DNA from 3 places in the Staphylococcus ratti genome. Region 1 is predicted to be linked to each of the others. Evidence: riboswitches for the same ligand, from Rfam matches in the RefSeq annotation. Region 1 holds a riboswitch; each other region holds the start of a gene.
The links. Region 1 has a riboswitch for S-adenosylmethionine ahead of LN051_RS02255 (Na+/H+ antiporter NhaC family protein). Riboswitches for the same ligand answer to the same signal wherever they lie in the genome.
Positions count from the first base shown of each region.

Region 2: linked by a shared signal. The riboswitch ahead of metK (methionine adenosyltransferase) and the one ahead of LN051_RS02255 (Na+/H+ antiporter NhaC family protein) in region 1 are both predicted to bind S-adenosylmethionine.
Region 3: linked by a shared signal. The riboswitch ahead of LN051_RS08705 (methionine ABC transporter ATP-binding protein) and the one ahead of LN051_RS02255 (Na+/H+ antiporter NhaC family protein) in region 1 are both predicted to bind S-adenosylmethionine.

Region 1 is NZ_CP086654.1:527,243-532,124, reverse strand. Features, by position in the region: gene LN051_RS02265 (hypothetical protein) at 92-625, shown strand; gene LN051_RS02260 (SRPBCC family protein) at 777-1,274, opposite strand; gene LN051_RS02255 (Na+/H+ antiporter NhaC family protein) at 1,301-2,611, opposite strand; SAM riboswitch class I at 2,703-2,799, opposite strand; gene hutI (imidazolonepropionase) at 3,447-4,682, opposite strand; gene hutU (urocanate hydratase) at 4,682-4,882, opposite strand, start outside.
Region 2 is NZ_CP086654.1:936,744-941,625, reverse strand. Features, by position in the region: gene LN051_RS04580 (fluoride efflux transporter FluC) at 1-286, shown strand, start outside; gene LN051_RS04575 (nuclease-related domain-containing protein) at 418-1,326, opposite strand; gene metK (methionine adenosyltransferase) at 1,415-2,614, opposite strand; SAM riboswitch class I at 2,724-2,835, opposite strand; gene pckA (phosphoenolpyruvate carboxykinase (ATP)) at 3,067-4,647, shown strand; gene LN051_RS04560 (alpha/beta hydrolase family protein) at 4,686-4,882, opposite strand, start outside.
Region 3 is NZ_CP086654.1:1,815,398-1,820,279, forward strand. Features, by position in the region: gene LN051_RS08695 (MetQ/NlpA family ABC transporter substrate-binding protein) at 1-650, opposite strand, end outside; gene LN051_RS08700 (methionine ABC transporter permease) at 675-1,370, opposite strand; gene LN051_RS08705 (methionine ABC transporter ATP-binding protein) at 1,363-2,391, opposite strand; SAM riboswitch class I at 2,491-2,599, opposite strand; gene LN051_RS08710 (thioredoxin family protein) at 2,640-2,954, opposite strand; gene LN051_RS08715 (toprim domain-containing protein) at 2,920-3,315, opposite strand; gene gcvH (glycine cleavage system protein GcvH) at 3,398-3,778, opposite strand; gene LN051_RS08725 (arsenate reductase family protein) at 3,848-4,201, opposite strand; gene LN051_RS08730 (thioredoxin family protein) at 4,369-4,689, shown strand; gene LN051_RS08735 (nitroreductase family protein) at 4,741-4,882, opposite strand, start outside.

The DNA of each region.
Region 1 (4,882 bases):
TCACTTCGTAGATTTACGTCGATAGTCCTACTGATTTTTATAAAATAGAGTGGTACAATGAACGTAATAAATTATAGCTAAAAGAGGAATCATGATGCTTATTGATAAGTTAGAGTTCTATTCTATTCAAATTGCAGAATTACAACGCCGAAAAATACGACATCAATTAAGTCAGTTGCTTAAAAATGTCAACTTCCCTTCCCCAATACATCACGAATTTTACAAAAACCAAAACGCCTATCTGTTACGTGTGCATATGCAAAAGCAAGCACTACCCTACTTGCTTAGTTTCTTAAGTTTCCATCACTATACAATCTATCAAGTCATCCGAACAAAATCTGAAGCTGAATTACTTCCTATAGAACAATTGAAAAATATTGAACGTCGTTATGACTATTATATTGACGGTTTAACCGACCCATTTATTAAAGATAAGGTTATTGAAGTACTTCATCAAGCACCACAATTTCAGCTCAAGTATACGATACGCAAAAACTTATTAACACTTACGTCTACAGTTGAAGAAGCTAGCAATATTTTAAGCCTCTTAGCACGACATCACATTGATATTTGTCAAGTTTACTCACCTTCTCAACCTCAAGCCCACATGATACGCATTTCATAAAAAAGAAGAGACAAAAACATAATAAGTGATTCATCTGGACAATCAATACTATGCACCCAAAGCAACAGCTTGCCCCAATTTCATTTTGAACTATAACAATAAAAGACTAGAGTGACACACGTCTAATATCTACGTGCGCCCTCTAGTCTTTTTAGTGATTTGAGTCTGTTGATTGTGCTTCTATATAATTTTGCATTGCATCAAAAATATTTTCAAAGCCATGAACAACCTTGTCATGGTATTCTTTCTTTTTTTGTTTATATTCCAATTGAGATAGACGTCGTTCTTTAGGCACTTCACTCTTATAAAAGAACGTCATTTGCGTAATCCCTGGACTGCGTTCTTCAAAAAACACTTCGATATCATCTTGTTTTTCACTTACATCCGGCATTTGAATCGTTAAACCAATTTCTAGACCTGAAACAAGTTTATTATAAATTCCTTTAACACGTACCCTCTTATCTTGACGTTGATCTATAATTTCATAATGTCCGCCTTCGACAGCTTCATTATGCACACTTGTATTTGTTCTTGAAGTTGTCATAAACCAATGACGTAGCATTTCCGGATCTATCCATGCTTGATAAGCAAACGCTGGTGTCGTTTTAAGTAAACGTACGATTTTTACTTCGACCCATTCATTTTGCATGTTTTTCACAGTGTTTCTCCTCACTTTTAAGCTTCATTCTTTTTACTTTTCAAACGTGGCAAGTTAAATAGGATTGCAATAATTCCACAAATAGCAAGCATTACTGGGTAAATCGAATAAGGTACTAACATTACTGGTGATATACCTGCAACACCTGCCGCTGCAATAAGTTGCGGACTGTAAGGAATAAAACCTTGCCAAGCACTTCCAAAAATATCTAAAATACTCGCTGACTTACGACGATCTATCTGATACTCATCCGCGATATCTTTCGCAAGAGGTCCTGACATAATAATAGAAATCGTATTGTTCGCTGTAGAAATATCAGCAACACTTACCAAGCTAGCGATGCCAAATTCAGCACCTCGTCGTGATTTGATTTTGCTTTTAATTTTGTACAACAACCAATGAATTCCGCCATGGTGCTCAACCAACCCGATCATACCACCGATAAGCAATGCAATTATCGCAATATCTTCCATACCCACGATACCTTCTGATGTAGCTTTTAAAAAGCCTGCTAAATCAAACGAATGATCAATAAGTCCAATGATTCCTGATAATAGTATTCCCCCGAGCAAGACAATAACAACATTAATTCCTAGTACAGCTAATATAAGTACAAACAAATATGGAATAATTTTAATGAAATCATAATCATAGTTTTGACCATGATTAATATGGCTACCATGTGTTAGTGCCCATAATATTATAATCGTAATTAGCGCACCTGGAAGAACGATACGGAAATTCACTTTAAACTTGTCTGCCATTTGCGTACGCTGTGTTCTTACAGCTGCGATGGTTGTATCAGAAATCATAGATAGGTTGTCACCAAACATTGCACCGCCAACTACTGTTGCCATAGCGAGTGCGACTGGAATATCTGTTGCCTGACTCAAACCAAAGCCCACTGGCGCAATTGCTGCCACTGTACCAACAGATGTCCCCATCGATATAGAAACAAACATACATATGATAAATAAACCGACAACAAGTAGATTTTGTGGGATTAAAGAAAGTCCAAAGTTAACAATGGATTCCACGCCTCCCATTTGTTCTGCTGTTTTTGAGAATGCACCTGCCAATAAGAAAATAAACATCATTAATATAATGTTTGAGTGTCCTGCGCGCTTCGCAAAAATCTCTACTTTATGCGTAAATTTTTCTTTTCTATTCATTACTAACGCAATAATTACACCGACAATTGCAGCGACATTTAATGGCATAAATGTAAAGTCTTTCGTAATTATTCCTGCACCTAAAAAGATACAAATAAATACAATTAAAGGTAATAAAGCCCATCCATTAGCCTTATCTTTGATTTCTTTAGACATTGCAATCTCCTTACCAAAAATTTAAGGTCAAACACTAATAGTGTAACATGCGCATGAACACTATTAGGCTTGACCTGATTGATTTTCGAGTTTCTTATCTTCAGCCATACAGCTTCTGGAATTGGCACACGCATGATCATGTTGCCGAAGTATCACAGGGCCAGTCCCTCCACTTCTCTTGATATGAAATATTTAATTTTACTGTTAAACTTTACATGAAAATATGAGATACGTCAATCCTCAATGATTAAGGGAGCAGGACAGAAATCTATTGATTTCGTCGTCCTGCCCCCACAAGGATGTCTAGGATTGAAGAAAGCTTGCAAAGCGCATCTTCAATTCAGACAGCTACTGGGCTTTTTTCTTTAATGCACATTTTTGATGCAGGACAGAAATCTATTGATTTCGTCGTCCTGCCCCCACAAGGATGTCTAGGATTGAAGAAAGCTTGCAAAGCGCATCTTCAATTCAGACAGCTACTGGGCTTTTTTCTTTAATGCACATTTTTGATGCAGGACAGAAATCTATTTGATTTCGTCGTCCTGCCCCCACAAGGCTGACTAGATTTGAAGGAAGCTTGTAAAGCGCACCTTCAATTCAGACAGCTACTGTACTCTTTAACTTTATTGCTCTTTTTATCATGCAGGACAGAAATCTATTGATTTCGTCGTCCTGCCCCCACAAGGCTGACTAGATTTGAAGGAAGCTTGTAAAGCGCACCTTCAATTCAGACAGCTACTGTACTCTTTAACTTTATTGCTCTTTTTTGATGCAGGACAGAAATCTATTGATTTCGTTGTCCTGCCCCCACAAGGCTGACTAGATTTGAAGGAAGCTATTGAAGTGCCAAGTCACGATTCACAATGACTTTACCAGCTTGAATGACTTTTTCCACATGATTAATACCATAATGATACGGAATGTATTCATGGTTCGGCGCATGCCAAATGACAATATTCGCTTTGTCTCCTTCATTGATTGTTCCTGCATCCACATTGATTGCTTTAGCTGCATTAACTGTGACCGCGTTCCAAATTTCATTTGGTGATAATTTTAATTTGAGTGCAGCTATTGCCATAACCATTTGTAAGTTATTCGTTACACAACTTCCAGGGTTAAAGTCTGTTGCAACCGCAATTGCACCGTTGTTATCTAACATACCGCGCGCATCCGCATAATCATTTTTATCTAAATAGAAAGTCGTTCCAGGTAATAGTACCGCTACTGTATCTGTATCTTTTAATTTTTCTTTATCTTCATTACTTGAAGCGACAAGGTGATCTGCTGAAATCGCTTGTTCATCAATTGCTAAGCCTAATCCGCCTAATGGATCGATTTCATCAGCATGAATTTTCACTTGGAAACCTTGTGCTTTCGCCGCTTCCATATAACGTTTAGATTCTTCGATTGTAAACACTCCTGTTTCGCAGAAGATATCTGCAAAATCAGCGTATGCTTTCACTTCTGGTAATAATTCAATCATTTCTTCTAAGAACGCTTCATTCGACTTAGCTTCTTTAGGTACAGCATGTGGCCCAAGAAAAGTATGACGCATATCTAAGTTATACTTTTCTTGTAAGCGGCGTGATACTTTTAATTGTTTGAGTTCATTTTCTTTATCTAAACCATAACCACTCTTACTTTCAAGTGCTAATACACCGTGGTGAATCATCGTTAATAAGTCATGTTCTGCTTTTTTAAAAAGCTCATCTTCACTCGTTTGACGCGTCGCCTTTACAGTTGAAAGTATACCACCGCCTTGTTCAAGAATATCTAAGTATGACATTCCTTGGCGTTTTAAAGACATTTCATGTTCACGTGAACCACCATGAACGAGATGCGTATGTGCATCCACTAAAGCTGGTGATACTACTTTTCCTGAAGCATCAATAATTTCTTGCGCTTCATATGCATCAGTATAAGGTCCAGAATAAACAATTTTTCCGTCTTTAATGACAACTGTCCCATTTTTAACAATCTTTAATTCATCTAATTCTACACCTTTTAAAGGACGTTCTGTCGATTTCGGTAAAATTAATTCTTCAATATTTTGGATTATTAAATCATTCATTATTTTTCATCACCTTTACCTTTTAGCATTGGAATATTGACGCCTTTATTTTTTGCTGTTTCTATTGCAATGTCATAGCCTGCATCAACATGTCGCACTACACCCATACCCGGATCTGTCGTTAATACACGTTTTAAACGGCGTTCAGCACGCTCTGTACCATCAGCTACAACTACCATACCCGCGTGTAAAGAGTAACC
Region 2 (4,882 bases), 410 kb from region 1:
AAACTATCGACCTTCATTTCCATACGCCACTTTAATCATTAACTGTATCGGTTGTTTTGTTTTTGGTATGCTTAGCCCTGTTCTTATCTCACAAAGTGACATCTATTTTTTCATTTTAGTTGGAACATTAGGGGGTTTTACAACCTTTTCCACACTACAATTGGAATTGATCACACAAATCAACAACAAAAAATGGCGACAATGTTCACTGCTTTTTCTAGCGCAATACGTAGGGTGTTTTGCGTGTTATGTTTTAGGATACGCATTCATACACATTTTGCCTTAAAAAGAGATGCTACTAAAATAATAGCTTGTAATATTTGAACGCTCGAGGATATACGCCTATGCATTGAAGCTATCGATCAGCGTACACAAAAAACCGTTACTGGAATCCGTAACGGTTTTTAACGATGTCTATTAATTAAATGTTTCTATTTCGGTCATAATGGCTTGTAAATCATTCACATCATATTGAATTCTACCATGGAAAACAAATTTATTGAAGAATTCGTCGAGTTGTGTCGGACCTACAAGTACTTTTGTACCACTTTGTGGTGCGTAATTCGAAATTGTAATATCCCCTTCATGTCTAGGGTTAAAATATAATATCGCTGTTGGTGCATATTTTAGGTTTAATTTTTGTTGTAACGTCGTTGCTAATTTTTCTACTGCTTCAAGTTGTGAAGTATAATCTACAACTGTTAATGTACGGTTTGTTTCTTGTTGATCAAGCACTACAGTTTGTGGTGTTTGTGCATCTAACTCTAATGTTTTGAACACTTGTTCCATCATCGGGTTTTCTTTGAATTGATTCTGAGTAACACCTTGATAAACATGGCCTTTAAGTAGCTCTGAATCAATAATATATAAACCGGTACGTGTCAAAACAAGGTGGCTAATACGCGTAATATCTTCTAAATCATTTGTTGGCATAAAAATGTTAGCCATAATATGCATATCTTCTGGACGAATACGTTTTTCTTTTACAAGACGTTCTCGAATGCCTAAAAGACGCATATCTGTAATGTATTCGCTATCATTTTTTGAGAATAATTTTAATGCATCAATTTCACGATTTTTAGAAGATAACATTGTGTCATATTGTTCCTTATGACGCGTATCTGATTTTTTCTTTTCAATTCGTGCTTTTTCTAACTCTTCTTTATGTTCATTATTTAATTTTTCTTTTTTGGATTGATACTGACTTGAATATGTTTCTTTTACCTTCTTTTTGCTTCGTAACGCAAACAAAAATAAAATCAGAAACAAGAGTGCAAGGACACTCGCAGCGATTAACCCAATTTGAATTGGATCCAATTGTGACATTAACAATTACCTACCTTTTCTACATTTGCTTTATTATATTCATTATATAAAAAAGCTAATAAAATCGCGAGTGTTTATGGAAAAAACATTAATTTTGAGAAGCCACCGCTTCTTTTAAAATGTCGATTTTGTCCGTTTTTTCCCATGGTACATTAATATCATTGCGACCAAAGTGTCCATATGCAGCAGTTTGCTTATAGATTGGGCGTTGTAAATCTAACATTTTAATGATACCCGCTGGGCGTAAATCAAAATGCGTACGCACTGCTTCAATTAAGCTATCTTCTGAAACTTGTCCGGTACCAAAAGTATCAATAGCGATAGATACTGGCTGTGCCACGCCAATCGCATATGCAATTTGAACTTCACATTTTTTAGCTAAACCAGCTGCAACGATATTTTTAGCAACATAACGCGCCGCATAAGCTGCAGAACGGTCTACCTTTGTAGGATCTTTTCCAGAAAAAGCACCGCCTCCGTGACGCGCATAACCGCCGTACGTATCCACTATAATTTTACGACCTGTTAAACCAGCATCACCTTGTGGTCCACCAATAACGAAACGTCCTGTAGGATTAATAAAGAACTTTGTATCTTCATCAATTAAATTTGCATCTACTGTTGGATAAATCACATATTTTTTTAGGTCCTCTTGGATTTTTTCTAATTCGATTTCTTCATGGTGTTGTGACGAAATAACAATCGTATCGATACGCTTCGGATGATTTTCCTCATCGTATTCAACCGTTACTTGTACTTTACCGTCAGGTCTTAAATATTCTAAAGTACCATCTTTACGTACTTCCGTTAAGCGTTTCGCTAGCTTATGAGATAAATCTATAGGAAGTGGCATATACGTATCTGTTTCATCTGTTGCATATCCAAACATTAACCCTTGGTCCCCTGCACCAGTATTTAATGCTTCATCATTATCGTCATCACGATATTCTAATGCACGATCTACACCTTGGGCAATATCTGGTGATTGTTCGTCAATCGCAGTTAAAACAGACATCGTTTTGTAGTCATAGCCATATTTTGCACGTGTGTAACCAATCTCTTTAACTGTTTCGCGTACAACTTTTGGAATGTCGACATACGTCGAAGTTGAGATTTCCCCAGCAATTAATGCCATTCCAGTCGTTACAGTTGTTTCACAAGCCACTCGTGCACTTTTGTCACCTTTTAGTATCTCATCTAGAATTGCATCAGAAATTTGATCTGCAATTTTATCTGGGTGGCCTTCAGTCACTGATTCTGATGTAAATAATCTTCTATTGTAAGTCATAATAAGCTCCTTTAAATTTTATATTACGAAGTTCTCTCTTTTTCTGAGCTAATAAAAAAAGAGCCTCTCACACTATAAACATAGAGAGAAGGCTCTAAACGTCCATTCGCTCTTATCGTTCAGACAATATCAGTCTGCAAACGGTTTGGCACCTTTCTTCATTAAAGAAGAGGTTGCTGGGTTTCACTGGGTCCATGTCCCTCCACCACTCAGGATAAGAGAATCCGTTAGTCTCATATTACCTAAATTTATAAGTAGTGTCAATTCTCTTTCTAACTCATGTTACACAAATATAAAAACGATTCCTCAACCTAATTATTTTACTATTTTTCTATCAAAATCACCTAATTTCGGTATGGATTATTTATCCATTGTGTTATACTCTTGAATTGTAAAGGCTTACATTATTGAAATAACTATCATTACTGAAATAACTATCGGAGGGATAAAACATGTCATTCAATACAAAGAAAATTGACGCATTAATTGACAAGCCTTCATCTCATTTTCAACTTACAACTACAGAACTCTACAATAAGATACTAAAACGAGACGAAGCTGAATTAACAGAACTCGGGGCGATTAATGCTAAAACTGGGGAATATACTGGTCGTTCTCCTAAAGATAAATATATTGTAGATAATCCTCAAGTTAAAGATGATATTGACTGGGGAGCAGTAAATCAACCTATTTCTGAAGAAAAATTCTTAAATTTATATTATCAAGTCATCGATTATTTAGATAAAAAAGATGAGATATTTGTTTTCAATGGTTATGCAGGTAGTGACAAAGATTCACAACTTGATTTAACTGTCGTCAATGAGTTTGCATGGCATAATTTATTTGCTCAAAATTTATTTATTAAACCTACTTCAAAAGAAGAAGCTTCAAAAATCAAAGCTGATTTCACTGTAATTTCTGCACCAACTTTTAAAGCAAATCCTGAAAAAGATGGCATTCGCTCTGAAACTTTTGTGATTATTTCATTCAAACACAAAACAGTCTTAATCGGTGGTACAGAATATGCAGGTGAAATGAAAAAATCTATTTTCTCTGTAATGAATTATTTATTACCGAAACAAGACATTATGAGCATGCATTGTTCAGCCAACGTAGGTCATAAAGGTGATGTCGCTTTATTTTTCGGTTTATCTGGAACAGGTAAAACAACGTTATCGGCTGATCCTGAGCGTCGCCTCATCGGCGATGACGAACATGGTTGGAATGACAATGGCGTGTTTAACATTGAAGGCGGTTGTTATGCGAAAGCTATTCAATTGTCCGAAGAAAAAGAACCTCAAATTTTCAATGCTATCCGTTATGGTACAGTTCTTGAAAACTGTGTAGTAGATGCTCAAGGTTATGTTGACTTTGATGACAATCAGTTAACAGAAAATACGCGTGCAGCCTATCCTATTCACCACATTGAAAATATTGTTGTTCCGTCTAAAGCATCTCACCCAAATACGATTATTTTCTTAACTGCAGATGCTTTTGGTGTATTACCTCCAATTTCAAAATTATCAAAAGACCAAGCAATGTATCATTTCTTAAGTGGTTTCACATCTAAACTCGCAGGTACAGAACGTGGTATTACTGAACCACAACCTTCTTTCTCAACATGTTTTGGCGCTCCATTTTTGCCGTTAAATGCAAAAGTGTATGCAGATTTACTTGGTGATTTAATCGATAAACATCAAGTCGATGTGTACTTAGTTAATACCGGTTGGACTGGAGGAAAATACGGTGTAGGTAACCGTATCGAACTGCGTTATACACGTAAAATGGTTAATGATGCCATTAGTGGAAAATTGAAAGACACAGAATTTGAACAAGATCATATCTTTGGTTTAAGCATTCCAAAAGCAGTAGAAGATGTCCCAACAACGATTCTACAACCGATTAATGCTTGGACAGACAAAAAAGCTTATGAAGCACAAGCTAAAGATTTAGTTTCAAGATTCAAAGAAAACTTCAAAAAATTTGGAGAAGATACGCAACATTTAGAAGAAACTGGCGGTTTCAAAGGTTAATTTAAAAAAGCTGTGAAGTAAAATCCATTTGGAAATCTTCACAGCTTTTTTTCGTTGTTTTTATAAGCTTCAACATTAGCCATCCACGATTGGATAATCTTTAAAACGTCTTTCATGGCTTGTGGCCTAGGGACATGCCCTTCTTGCATTTGATAAAATGTTTTATACGTGGCCCCTACTTCTTTTAAATGCGTTTCTAAAACATACGCTTGATGAATACCTACTTGCTTATCTT
Region 3 (4,882 bases), 1.0 Mb from region 1:
TGTGGATTCAACTTTTGTTCAATTGCGAAGTTAGAGTTAATTATTACAGCGTCGCCTTCATTATTTTGGTACGTTTTAGGTAAAAATTCTGCAGATTGCTTGTTGTTGAATTTTAAATCCTTTTTGTTTTCTTCAATATCGTCAAACGTCGCGTCTTGAATTTTAACGCCTTTTTTAATTTTAATTAAACCTTCGTCAACGAAAAACTTCAAGAAACGTCCTTGTTCTGCTGGGTTATTTGAAACGAAAATTTCAGCGCCTTTAGGTAAATCTTTTAAACTTTTATGCTTTTGTGAGTACACTGCCATAGGTTCTAAATGTACATTGCCTGCTGACTCAATTTTATAGCCTTTGTCTTTCTTTTCAGTATCTAAATAAGGTGTATGTTGGAAAAAGTTTGCATCCAATTCTCCAGCATCTAATAATTTATTAGGTGTCGTATAATCGTTAATTGTTTTAATTTCTAAATCATAACCTTCTTTTTTCAATAATGGTTGCGCCTTTTCTAAAATTTCAGCATGAGGCGCCGGTGATGCGCCTACGACAATTTTTTTGTCATCTTTGCTACCACTTTTCGAATCGTTATTTCCACAAGCAGCTAAAACAACCGTAAGTACTAAAATTAATGCAATTGATAAAATTCTTTTCATTTGACCATTCTCCTTAAAATAAATTTATCGTTTATCTATTTTATTCGTTGTCCAATCTCCCAAAAATTGAATAACGAAGACGATAACTAAAATTAAAATTGTCGAAATTAAAATGACATCATTTTGATTTCGCGTAAAACCAGTTAAATAAGCTAAATTCCCTAATCCACCTGCGCCAATTACACCTGCAATCGCCGTTGACCCTACGAGTGCAATAGCTGTTACAGTAATACCTGAAACGAGCGCTGGAAGGGACTCTGGAATGAGCACCTTTCGAATAACTGTCCAAGTGTTTGCCCCCATAGACCAAGCAGCTTCGATGACACCTTTATCAATCTCTTTTAATGCAATCTCAACAAGTCGTCCGTAAAATGGCGAAGCGCCAATAATTAACGCTGGTAACGCGCCCGTTGGTCCACTAATCGTGCCAAGTACTAAACTTGTAAAAGGAATGAGCAATAAAATCAATATGATAAATGGAATCGCTCGGAATAAGTTAACAAAAAATGAAACGATGCTGTAAAAGATGCGCCCTACTTTGGATTTACTTTTAGATGTCAAAAATAAAATCACGCCAATGATAAGCCCAAAAACAAACGCAAAAATGGTAGAAATCACCGTCATATAGAGTGTTTCGTATGTGGCTATCCACACCTCATCCCATCGTATATGAGGCATCGTTATCATTTCACTCAATATTTCGCTAAAACTTTTACCCATGGCTTATCACCTCAACTTCAATTTTCTTTTCTGCTAACTCTAGTGTTAATTGTTCAAATTCATGCTCTGAAACATTTTGAAGGTGTAACAAAATAAAGCCTATAATCCCTTTTTTGGAATGTTTAATATTCGCCTCCAAAATGTTCACTGCCACATGATGTGTTCGTGTGATGTACGAAACGATTGGTTGTGTTGTAGCCTCTCCTGAAAAATTAAGTTTGACTAATTTATCAGAAGCATTAATTTCTACTAACTCAGAAATATCCTCGTATTCTGCACTTGGCTTTAAATCTTCTTGAACAAATCTTCTAGAGACAGAATGTTTTGGATTCTCGAAAAATTCTGTTATTTCAGCTTGTTCAATAATCCGCCCTCTTTCCATCACCGCTACTTCATCACAAATACGACGAATCACATGCATTTCATGCGTAATAATAATAATCGTTAAATTTTGTTCTTTTTTGAGTTGTAGCAATAAATCTAAAATTTCATCTGTTGTTTGTGGATCAAGTGCACTAGTTGCCTCATCACAAAGCAATACTTCTGGGTCATTCGTTAATGCACGCGCGATACCTACACGCTGTTTTTGTCCACCAGACAATTCGGAAGGGTATGCTTTTTCTCGCCCTTTTAACCCGACACGTTCTATAAGTTCTAGTGCTTTCGTTTTTGCCTCCTTCTTTGGAACACCTGCAATTTCTAACGGAAATAACACATTGTCTAAAACTGTACGTGACCATAATAAGTTAAAATGTTGAAAAATCATGCTCACTTTTTGCCTTTTGTGACGAAGTGCACGTTTACTTAGTTGTCCTATATTTTCACCACCAATGATGACCTCACCAGAAGTTGGCGTTTCTAAATAATTAAACAATCGTATTAATGTACTTTTTCCCGCACCAGAAAAGCCGATAATACCAAAAATGGTCCCTTTATCAATATTTAAATCGATATCATCTACAGCTGTCACAGTTTGGGATTTGCTCTCGTACCGTTTAACAATATTTTTAAGCTCGATCAATATGATTCCCCCCTATATGTTGTCCTATGACAAAAATCAGAATAAAAAAAGCTTTCTCCTATTATGTAAATAAGAGAAAGCAAAGATACCGATGCATTTCTCTCATCTCCAAAAGTAAATCGTTACTTTATGTGAATTGGCACCATTTCTATACATAGACGGTTGCCGGGCTTCATAGGGCACATCCCTCCACCACTCTGGATAAGAGCTTATCTGAATATTAAGTTGTTCAAATCTTACCATTTCCCTCAATTTTCGTCAACAGATTTTTTTAACTTCTCTAACAAATACGTCACAGATTGAAAAGCATAGATGCGTTCTAGTTCTTGATTGTTTTTCATAATCAATAATATCGGTACAGACTGTATTTCAAATTGTTGGCTAAATTCAGGATAGAAATTTAAATTTCGTTTTTCTAATGGTAACTGAGCCACTTCGTTAGCAATATCTAGCATGCGCTCGGATATTTTACATGTTCCACACATCGGTGTGTAACCAAAAATTAAATGAATCTCATTATCTTTATTTTTAAATGTATTGTTCAATTGCTTCGAAACATTCATGATACGAATACTTTCCTTTTACATAAAAGTCGTTTTTAACATTAAACCCATGACGTCCTAATACATTTGAGAGGTAATCTCGTGGGCAACGTGCCACTTCACTATAAGTTGAATCGACAAAGATATCAATACTTTCACTCAAATACTTATGAAACCATTTTCGAATCTTTCGTCCTTCCGCATCAGCATCAACAAGAATATAGACTTGCTTGCCATATAATGATTCAATCATGTTATCCAATTTTTCAATCCCCATCGTCCCGTGAGTACAAACGATTTCGACAGGCTCTAGTAACACCTCGTTAACTCTTTTTTTATCAGATTTGCCTTCTACAACAATTATCTTGTTAATCATCGTCATGGTCTTCACCTTCTAAAAAGATATTATTCAGTGTAAAAAAACTCCGAGATAATCCAATGAGTATCTAGGAGTTTCGTCATTATTATTCGCCGATCATTTCTTGATAGCCTTGTGCATCCATTAACGCATCAAGTTCACTTTCGTCAGTTATTTCCACTTTAACCATCCATGCTTTTTCGTATGGTGATTCATTTACAGCTTCTGGCTCATCTTCAAGGTTTTCGTTAATTTCTACGATTTTGCCAGATACTGGTGAATATAATTCTGAAACTGTTTTAACAGATTCAACGCTACCGAAAGTTTCACCTTCAGCTACTTCATCATCGACTTCTGGAAGTTCAACGAATACGATATCTCCTAATTCGTTTTGTGCAAAATCTGTAATACCGACAGTTGCGATGTTGCCTTCAACTTTTACCCATTCATGTTCTTTTGAATACTTTAATTCACTTGGCACTGCCACTTGAATCCCCTCCTATATTTGTTTACAAGATAATCATGACACAATGCAAATTATCTATCAACTATTTTATTATAACCAAGTATCGCGATAAACTTGCTCATTAAAACCGACCGTTACTTTATCACCTAAGATTGCTAAAGGTCGTTTTACTAACATTCCATCTGAGGCTAAAAGTTCTAATTTTTCGTCATCAGATAATTCACTTAATTTATCTTTAAGTTTTAATTCCCGATATTTTGCGCCATGCGTATTGAATAATTTCTTAATTTCAATACCAGACTGTTGAACAATCTCTCTAAATTCCTCTTTTGTCGGCGTCAATTGTACGATATCAATTGGTTCATAGCTCACGCCATGCTCAGATAAAAATTTTGCAGCTTTTTTACATGTAGTACAATTAGGATACTGATAAAACTTAATCATGCTCTAACCTCCTTGCTTGACTTATAACAAATATACCAAAATTTGTTAGATTAGACTAATTTTAAGTTGATGCTCATTTTTAATATTGATTAAATCATGAAATATGACGTATTATAAGAAATTCGTTATACTTTGTAATAAGAAAAAGAACAACGGAGGAAATACTTATGCAAAAAATTCAAAACATGGATAGATTCAAAGAAATCATTAATGGTGACAACATTGCGATTGTAAAATTTGAAGCAAGTTGGTGTCCCGATTGTAAAGCGATGGACATGTGGGTCGACCCAATCGTCCAAAAATACAATCAATATGATTGGTATGTCGTGAACCGTGATGAAGTTGAAGAAGCAGCCATTGAAAATGACGTAATGGGCATCCCAAGTATTCTTATTTTCAAAAATGGCGAGAAATTGCACCACCTGCATTCCGCACATGCAAAATCTCCAGAACAAGTTGAATCATTTTTAGCTGAAAGTTTAGGATAAAGCTTAAAAAGACACGTAGATCATGATTTAATCTACGTGTCTTTTTTACTTTTAAATATATTCAGTATAAACGCCTTTATTTTTACGTTTGGCCTCTGTCTCTTTTTCGCTCTCGAGATCTGTTAAATAAATAAAACCAATGAGCCTTTCATCTGGGAGTACACCAAAAACATTTCTCACTTTTGGATGAAAA